Regions from separate parts of the Streptomyces sp. NPDC058291 genome, predicted to be linked through region 2. Evidence: riboswitches for the same ligand, from Rfam matches in the RefSeq annotation. Region 2 holds a riboswitch; the other holds the start of a gene.
What was found. Region 2 has a riboswitch for cyclic di-AMP ahead of ACFVYK_RS14105 (M23 family metallopeptidase). Riboswitches for the same ligand answer to the same signal wherever they lie in the genome.
Positions count from the first base shown of each region.

Region 1: it holds a riboswitch for cyclic di-AMP, as region 2 does, so the genes downstream of both, ACFVYK_RS30830 (transglycosylase family protein) here and ACFVYK_RS14105 (M23 family metallopeptidase) in region 2, are expected to answer to the same signal.

Region 1 is NZ_JBHVYK010000084.1:22,878-27,486, forward strand. Features, by position in the region: gene ACFVYK_RS30820 (cytochrome P450) at 1-225, shown strand, start outside; gene ACFVYK_RS30825 (transglycosylase family protein) at 416-1,477, shown strand; cyclic di-AMP (ydaO/yuaA leader) riboswitch at 1,683-1,866, shown strand; gene ACFVYK_RS30830 (transglycosylase family protein) at 1,870-2,592, shown strand; gene eno (phosphopyruvate hydratase) at 2,933-4,219, shown strand; gene ACFVYK_RS30840 (septum formation initiator family protein) at 4,338-4,609, shown strand, end outside.
Region 2 is NZ_JBHVYK010000022.1:26,422-31,030, forward strand. Features, by position in the region: gene ACFVYK_RS14090 (GNAT family N-acetyltransferase) at 1-322, opposite strand, end outside; gene ACFVYK_RS14095 (HPr family phosphocarrier protein) at 501-782, shown strand; gene ACFVYK_RS14100 (GntR family transcriptional regulator) at 907-1,602, opposite strand; gene ACFVYK_RS14105 (M23 family metallopeptidase) at 1,789-2,532, opposite strand; cyclic di-AMP (ydaO/yuaA leader) riboswitch at 2,547-2,713, opposite strand; gene ACFVYK_RS14110 (M16 family metallopeptidase) at 2,935-4,323, opposite strand; gene ACFVYK_RS14115 (M16 family metallopeptidase) at 4,320-4,609, opposite strand, start outside.

The DNA of each region.
Region 1 (4,609 bases), on a different contig from region 2:
CACCTCGGTTACGGCCACGGCATCCACTACTGCCTGGGCGCCCCGCTGGCCCGGCTGGAGGGCCGAACCGCGCTGGCCACCCTCCTCACCCGGCTGCCCGACCTCCGACTGGCGTCCGATCCGGCCGAGTTGAGGTGGCGGGGCGGACTCATCATGCGGGGACTGCGCACGTTGCCGGTGGAGTTCGCGCCGCGGCGGTCGGAGACGCGATCCGAGCAAATCTGACCGGATGTCAGCCGGAGTGTGACCGTTCAGCGGAGCAAAGGTGACCACTCCTCAACTCTGTGATCTTCACGTGATCTGCGCGGCATGAACTTGTGACAAGTGATCGTCTGCCGATACGTTCACTCGTCAGCGCGACGGGCCGGTCTCGGGTCGCCGCGCCGGTACTGCTGTCCAGAGAAAGGCCCCTCGCATGCTCTCCGGGAACGGTCGACACCGTCGCCCCCGTCAGGCTCCGGCCCTCCTCGTCGCGGCCGGAGTGACCGGCTCCGCCATCGCCATCCCGCTGCTGGCCGCCTCCGGCGCGAGCGCAGCCGACGGCACGGTGTGGGACAAGGTGGCGCAGTGCGAGACCGGTGGCTCGTGGAGCGCCGACAAGGGCGGCGGCGAGTACGGAGGCCTGAGTCTCAGCCAGCAGGACTGGGAGGCGTACGGAGGGCTCGACTACGCGGCCAGGCCCGATCTGGCCAGCCGCAACCAGCAGATCGCGGTGGCGCAGAAGGTGCTCGCGGCCGACGGCGTCGGCGCGTGGGGGACCTGCGGGCTGACCTCCGGCCTCACCAAGGACAACGGCGCGCTGGACGTGGACACGGGCCTCGCGGACGGCTCCTCCGGCTCGTCCTCCTCCGGACTGTCCGACCTCACCAAGGGGCTGTCGGGGTCCTCGGGCCCGTCGTCCTCCCCGGACCCGTCGGGCTCCTCCGACGCGTCGGGCGACGGTCCGTCCGCCTCGACGGGATCGTCCGACTCGTCCGCCGATCCCTCTGGTTCGCCCTCGGGGTCCCCTTCGTCCTCTTCGCCCTCTTCCTCCGCCGCCGCGGACGACTCCATCGGCTCCGGTGCGGGCAAGGGCTCGGCCGACGCGGGCGGCGGACGGGCGGCCGACGGCTCGCCCACGGTCACCCCGGAAGCGGACGACTCGGACAAGTCGGGCCAGGAAGTGGGCTCTTGGAGCCTCGTCGACACCGGCTCCCTCGGCTCCGGCCGGCACCGCGGGTCCACCGCCGAGGAGAGCACGACCAAGGGCGTCACGGACCTTTCGACGAACGGAGTCGCCACCGTCGCCACCGCCGGCGGCGGCCGGCACGCCGCGGCCACCTACGTCGTCCGGGAGGGCGACTCGCTCGTCTCCATCGCCGACTCCCTTGGCCTCGACGGCGGATGGCGCGCCCTCTATGCCGAGAACAAGGACCTCATCGGCGGCGACCCGAGCGACATCACCCCCGGTCAGACCCTCGACACAGGGGTCCAATAGGGCGCAAAACCCGGTAAAAACAGCGGGAGTTCACGTCACGCTTCGCGCCGAATGTCCGGTTTGGTGAAAGTGTGGGATGAGTCTCAGAAGCCCTGATCGTCTTTGAAATTCGGCGGATCACGTGTCTACGGTCGAGGCCGCTCGGCAACCCGAGCCCCGGTCGTCGCAACGCCGAATCCTGCCAGTGGCGGCCCGGGAACAGTCGTCGCGTCAAGCGCCGTAGGCAGGAGCGGGGGACCCAAGGTAAGCGCCGGCGCCGGCTGTCGAGGCTGGTCCGGCTTGGGGTGAAGTCACCCCTCCAGGGAGCACGGCTCCCACGGAGGAGTGACCGGGCAACTCACACGGCCCGAACCCGACAGCTCACCTCGTAGGCGTCGGTGAGGGGATCCACCATGCTGTTTTCCGCCAAGGGCAAGCACCGTCGTCCGTCCAAGGCCACCCGCGCCGCCGCTCTGGCCGGCGTCACCGGTGTCGCCATCGCCGCTCCGCTGATGGCGGCCGGCAACGCCTCCGCCGCCACCACCTCCGAGTGGGACACGGTCGCCCAGTGCGAGTCCGGCGGCAACTGGTCCATCAACACCGGCAACGGCTACTACGGCGGCCTGCAGTTCTCCGCCTCGACCTGGGCCGCGTACGGCGGCACGCAGTACGCCGCGCAGGCCAACCAGGCCTCCAAGTCGCAGCAGATCGCCGTCGCCGAGAAGGTGCTCGCCTCCCAGGGCAAGGGCGCCTGGCCGGTCTGCGGCACGGGCCTGTCCGGCGCCGCCTACAACAGCAGCAGCGCCGACTCCTCCAGCTCCTCGGGCTCCAACTCCTCCGGCTCCTCGGGCTCCTCCAGCTCGTCGAACAGCGGCAGCAGCACCCGCTCGACGGAGAAGCAGAGCGCCTCCCGCTCCACCGACCGCCCGGCGGCCTCCAAGACGGTCACCACCCCGACCGGCGAGAAGGTCAAGAAGGGCGACGGCGAGTACAAGGTCGTCAAGGGCGACACGCTCAGCTCCATCGCCGAGAAGCACAAGGTCAAGGGCGGCTGGCACAAGCTGTTCGAGCTGAACAAGGACATCGTCGAGGACGCGAACCTCATCTTCCCGGGGCAGCAGCTGCACCTGAAGTGACACCCGGCTCCCCGAGAGACCACAGCGCCCTCACAACCGAGGTCGGCACACTGAAGACCTCGTGAGGGTCGCCCCCCGTCCCCACGGGCTCCCCGCTCCGGTGCGTGTTCCCCCGTACGCACCGGAGCGGGGTTTCTCTTTGCTCGTTCGCCGTCCCCCGGCAACTTTCTCGGCCACCCCCTTTGTTCCGGGCGTGAACAATAGGTACGGTCTGTCTGTCCACGGGACGGTCGGTCGGCTGCCGACGGCCCGGGGGCGGTTAGGCTCTAGTCGCAAGGCTCATCCGAGGCCGTCCTGGCCCGCGGGCCCCGCACAACCAGCGTCACATCCCAAGAAGGAGATGCTCGTGCCGTCCATCGACGTCGTCGTAGCCCGGGAAATCCTGGACTCCCGAGGCAACCCCACGGTCGAGGTCGAGGTCGGCCTCGACGACGGCAGCACGGGTCGTGCCGCCGTTCCGTCCGGCGCTTCCACCGGCGCCTTCGAGGCCATCGAGCTCCGCGACGGCGACCCCAACCGTTACCACGGCAAGGGCGTCGAGAAGGCCGTCCTCGCCGTCATCGAGCAGATCGGCCCGGAGCTCGTCGGCTACGACGCCACCGAGCAGCGGCTGATCGACCAGGCCATGTTCGACCTGGACGCCACCGACAACAAGGGCTCGCTCGGCGCCAACGCCATCCTCGGCGTCTCCCTCGCCGTCGCCCACGCCGCCTCCGAGGCCAGCGACCTCCCGCTCTTCCGCTACCTGGGCGGCCCCAACGCGCACCTGCTGCCGGTGCCGATGATGAACATCCTGAACGGCGGTTCGCACGCCGACTCCAACGTGGACATCCAGGAGTTCATGATCGCTCCCGTGGGCGCGGAGTCCTTCTCCGAGGCCCTGCGCTGGGGCACCGAGGTCTACCACACGCTGAAGAAGGTCCTGAAGGGCAAGGGCCTGTCCACCGGCCTCGGCGACGAGGGCGGCTTCGCCCCGAACCTCGGCTCCAACCGTGAGGCCCTCGACCTCATCCTCGAGGCCATCAAGGAAGCCGGCTACGCGCCGGGCGAGCAGATCGCGCTCGCGCTCGACGTCGCCGCGTCCGAGTTCTACAAGGACGGCAGGTACGAGTTCGAGGGCAAGTCCCGCTCGGCCGCCGAGATGACGGAGTACTACGAGGAGCTCGTGGCGGCCTACCCGCTCGTCTCCATCGAGGACCCGCTGTTCGAGGACGACTGGGCCGGCTGGAAGGTGCTCACCGACAAGCTGGGCGACAAGGTGCAGATCGTCGGCGACGACCTGTTCGTCACCAACCCCGAGCGCCTCGCCCGCGGTATCGAGGAGGGCGCGGCGAACGCCCTGCTCGTCAAGGTGAACCAGATCGGCTCGCTCACCGAGACCCTGGACGCCGTCGAGCTCGCGCAGCGCAGCGGCTTCAAGTGCATGATGTCGCACCGCTCCGGCGAGACCGAGGACGTCACCATCGCCGACCTCGCCGTCGCCACCAACTGCGGCCAGATCAAGACCGGCGCCCCGGCCCGCTCCGAGCGCGTCGCCAAGTACAACCAGCTGCTGCGCATCGAGGAGATCCTCGACGACGCCGCGGTGTACGCAGGCCGCAGCGCCTTCCCGCGGTTCAAGGGCTGATCCTCGGACCAGGGGCTGCCCCTTACCGGGGCAAGCCCTAGCCAGTCGTACGTACGTCCCCGTACTCGGTCCCGTACCGTGTGCGGGGACGTACGCACGTGACGGGGAGGCGGAGCACATGGCCGTGAAGGACCGGGACCGGTTCTCCACCGCGACCAGGATCAAGCTGCTCGGCGAGCAGACCGCGGCCCGGGTCTACCGTTCCCAGACGAAGCGTCAGGCCCGCCGCTCCCGGCTCACCGGGCGCGCGGCCCTGCTGGCGCTCGTCCTGTGCACGCTGATCGTCGCCCTGGCCTACCCGATGCGCCAGTACGTCTCCCAGCGCGCGGAGGTCGCCGACCTGCAGCGCGAGAAGCAGCAGGCCAGCGAGCGCGTGCAGCAGCTACGCGA
Region 2 (4,609 bases):
GCGCGGAGGCGGCCATGCCGTCGGCTCCGATGCGGTCGTAGCGTACGGTGGCGATGAACTCGCCGCCCACCGTGGCCGCGAGTCCCACCCGGTCCACGAAGTCGTGGTGCGTGAAGCGGTGGACGTCCTTGGCGGACAGGCGCGGATAGGGCGCGAAGAAGCGATAGTACTTCGACTCGTCCGAGACCTGCTCGTAGAAGCTGACCAGGCGTTCGGCGTCGTCGACGGTGATGGGACGGATGCGTGCGGTGCCGCCGTCGCGCAGCACCACGTCGGCCTCCCAGTGGGCGGGGTACTCGTGCCGCTGCGGCGCGCTCTGCATGGGCCCCAGCGTACGGCTCGCGCGGGACAACGGCGCGAGGCAGTCTGTGCAGGACGGACGTCGGGTCGAGGCCGCGATCCGACGACCACGCGGGGAGAGGACGAAACGTACTCTCCCTCACACGCTTCACGTGTGGAACACTGGTCTAGACAACCTGAACACCGAAGGGCAGCATCACATGGCTGAGCGCCGCGTCAACGTCGGCTGGGCCGAGGGCCTCCACGCCCGCCCCGCTTCCATCTTCGTCCGGGCCGCCACGGCCGCAGGCATCCCCGTGACGATCGCCAAGGCCGACGGCAACCCCGTCAACGCGGCCTCCATGCTGGCCGTGCTCGGCCTGGGCGCCCAGGGCGGCGAGGAGGTCGTCCTCGCCTCCGACGCCGAGGGCGCGGACGTCGCACTCGACCGACTGGCCAAGCTGGTCGCCGAGGGCCTCGAGGAACTCCCCGAGACCGTCTGAGCACGTCGTCGTATTCAGTGAAGGGCTCGCCCGAATTATCGGGCGAGCCCTTCACATTTCCCGTTCCCGGGCAGCGGAAATAATCTCCCGCGAATTATCCCCTTCTTTGTATACGGCCCCCGTGTTAATGCCGCAGACCCGACATGTTTACGGGAGGTTGCGAAGTTCTCACACGGTCGGCGCGGTCCGCTGCGCCGGAAAAGCGCAGCCGGTGCGCCGACGTCGAACGCTCGGTGTGCAGCGCCGTGATCGTCCGGGCGCGCTCCCCGTCCCCGCGCGTCACCGCGTCCACGATCGCGCCGTGCTCCGCCCAGGACTCCACCGGGTCCGCCGGGGCGTCCACCGTGTACATCCAGGCGATCTTGTGACGCAGCTGGGTGAGCATCGAGGTCAGGGCGGGGCTTCCGGAGGCCTGGGCGAGCGTCTCGTGGAACCAGCCTCCCAAGGAGCGCAGATCGTCGCTGCTGCCCCTTCTGGCCCGCTCCTGGCCCAGCCGGACGAGCCCGCGCAACACCTTCAGGTGGGCCTCGGTGCGCCGCTGGGCGGCCCGGGAGGCGCCGAACGGCTCCAGCAGCATCCGCATCTCCAGCAGGTCGCCGGCCTCCTGCTCGGTCGGCTCGGCCACGCACGCGCCCGCGTGCCGCCGCGTGACCACGAAGCCCTCGGCCTCCAGCGTGCGCAGCGCCTCCCGGACGGGAACACGGGAGACGCCGTAGCGGCGGGCGAGGAGTTCCTCGGTGAGGCGGCTGCCGCGCTCGTAGACACCCGCGACGATGTCGTCCCGGACGGCCGTGCACACCGAGTGCGCCGGAATACGCATGACGGACCTCCGCCTTAATCCCCGTGAAACGTCGACGATTGACGTGCGTTCAGCGACTCTATTGCAATGAACGGGAATTTCCGATGGCGGGCCGGAATCCATGGATATTTTTTGGACAGCATGCCCCGGGAAACGGTAAAGCCCCGGCCGAAGGGCCGGGGCCGGACGATCTGCCGTCAGGCGTCGTCAGACGTTCACGCCGTGCCCGCGGAGATAGGCGACGGGGTCCATGTCCGAGCCGTACTCCGGGGTGGTGCGGGCCTCGAAGTGCAGATGCGGGCCGGTGACGTTGCCGGTGGCGCCGGAGAGCGCGATGCGCTGTCCCGGGGTGACCTGCTGTCCCACCGACACCTCGATGGACGACAGGTGGCCGTACTGGGTGTACGTCCCGTCGTTCATCCGGATGACCACCTGGTTGCCGTACGCCCCGCCCCAGCCGGTCTCGACCACGGTGCCGGAGCCGACCGCGTGCACGGTGGTGCCGCTGGCGGCGTGGAAGTCGATGCCGGTGTGGCTGCCGGAGGACCACAGCGAGCTGCTGGCCTGGTAGCCGGTGGAGACGTAGGAGCCGGTGATCGGCATCACGAAGGTGTTCAGGCGCCTGCGCTCGGCCTCGCGAGCGGCACGCACGCGTGCCTCGCGCTCCTCGACGGCCTTCTTGGCGGCGGCCTGGCGGGCGGCCTCCTCGAAGGCGGCCTGCTTCTGTACGGCGACCTGGTCGTCGAGCTGCTCGACGACGGCCTCGCCGGCGGTGACGACGGGGATCAGGCCGGTCTGCTCGGGGGTGGGCTCGGCGGCGAAGGCCGGGGCGGAGGCGACGGTCGCCATCACGCCGGTGGTGGTGAGGGCCGCGACGCCCGCCGCGCGGGCGGTGGTGCGCTGCATCCGGCTGGGCCGACGATGCTTCCCGGTGGCGCAGGTGAACGCCATGAAGTCAGGGGTGTCCTTTCCTTCCCTCTCGCCTACCGGGTTAGCTGACGGGTTCGGAGCAGGAAGGTCTCCTACGGACCCCCTCGCCTTCGCGCGGGCGTCCGATTCACCCCAGGGACTTCACAAGTGGGTCCCCGGCTCCCCTGGCTCGCGCCATGCGGGGACTCGGCGATGACTGTCCGGTGCCGCGGCTGCGGCGCACTGCCTGACGAACAGCCCGGATGACGCTAAACGGCCCGGGTTTCCCTCCTCAAACGAATCCCGGTTTTTGTAGCGCATCCCACAGGGCAGATGGGGGACTCCGCCGCAATTCGGACACATCACGGGTTCAATTCCCTCACACGGAGGCCCTGGTGACGCTTGCGTCGACCAGGGCCCCCACACGCGCGTGCCGTTGCCGGACTACTCCGCGGAGACGACCTTCACCTCGCCGATGCCGAGGGCCTCGACCGGCTCCCTGATCTGTGCCGCGTCACCCACCAGGACCGTCACCAACCGGTCCACCGGGAAGGCGTTCACGGCGGCCGCGGTGGCCTCCACCGTGCCCGTCGCCGTCAGTTGCCGGTACAGCGTCGCCTGGAAGTCGTCGGGCAGGTGCTGTTCCACCTGGTCTGCGAGCGTGCCCGCCACAGCCGCGGCGGTCTCGAACTTCAGCGGCGCCACCCCGACCAGGTTCTGCACGGCCACGTCCCGCTCGGCGTCGGTCAGGCCGTCGGCGGCGAGGGTGCGCAGCACCTTCCACAGGTCGTCCAGCGCGGGACCGGTGTTGGGGGTGTCCACCGAGCCGCTGATGGCGAGCATCGCCGCGCCCGAGCCGTCCGGGGCGGACCGCAGGACCTGCCCGAAGGCGCGCACGCCGTAGGTGTAGCCCTTCTCCTCCCGCAGGACCCGGTCCAGGCGGGAGGTGAGGGTGCCGCCGAGGCAGTACGTGCCGAGCACCTGGGCGGGCCACACGCGGTCGTGCCGGTCGGGGCCGATCCGGCCGATCAGCAACTGCGTCTGGACGGCGCCGGGGCGGTCCACGATGACGACCCGGCCGGCGTCGTCGGCGGTCACCGGCGGCACCGGCCGCGGCTCTGCCGAGGAGCCCGTCCAGGCGCCCAGGGTGTCGTCCAGGAGCGCCTTGAGGTCGACTCCGGTGAGGTCGCCGACGACGACGGCGGTGGCCGTGGCCGGGCGGACGTGCCGGTCGTAGAAGGCGCGGACGGCGGCCGAGTCGATCTTCTCGACCGTCTCCGCGGTGCCCTGGCGCGGGCGCGACATGCGCGCGGTGGCCGGGAACAGCTCCTTGGAGAGCTCCTTGGCGGCGCGCCGGGCGGGGTTGGCCAGCTCGTGCGGGATCTCGTCCAGACGGTTGCGGACGAGGCGCTCCACCTCGCTGTCGGCGAACGCGGGTGCCCGCAGCGCGTCGGCGAGCAGACCGAGGCCCTTGGCCAGGCGCGAGGCCGGCACCTCGAGACTGAGGCGGACGCCGGGGTGGTCGGCGTGCGCGTCCAGAGTGGCGCCGCAGCGCTCCAGTTCGGCGGCGAAATCCTCGGCGGAGTGCTTGTCGGTGCCCTCGGAGAAGGCGCGCGCCATGATCGTGGCGATGCCGTCGAGACCGGCCGGCTCGGCGTCCAGGGGCGCGTCGAGGATGACCTCGACGGCCACGACCTGCTGGCCGGGACGGTGGCAGTGCAGCACGGTCAGGCCGTTGTCCAGCGTGCCGCGCTCGGGCGCCGGAAACGCCCACGGCTTGGCCTCGCCCGCCGCGGGCTGGGGGTGGAAGTCCATCGTGGCGAGCTCGGTCACCGGGCCGCCTCCTCGTTCTCGTCCTGGTCGGCGGGGGCTTCGGCGGCGGTCGGCTCGTAGACGAGCACCGCGCGGTTGTCGGGGCGCAGTCGGGCCTTGGCGACCTCCCGCACCTCTTCGGCCGTCACGTCCAGCACGCGCTGGACGGCGGTCAGAGCCAGCTGCGGGTCGCCGAACAGGACGGCGAACCGGCACAGTTCGTCGGCACGGCCGGCGACCGTGCCGAGCCGGTCCAGCCACTCGCGCTCCAACTGGGCCTGGGCGCGCTCCATCTCCTCGTCGGTGG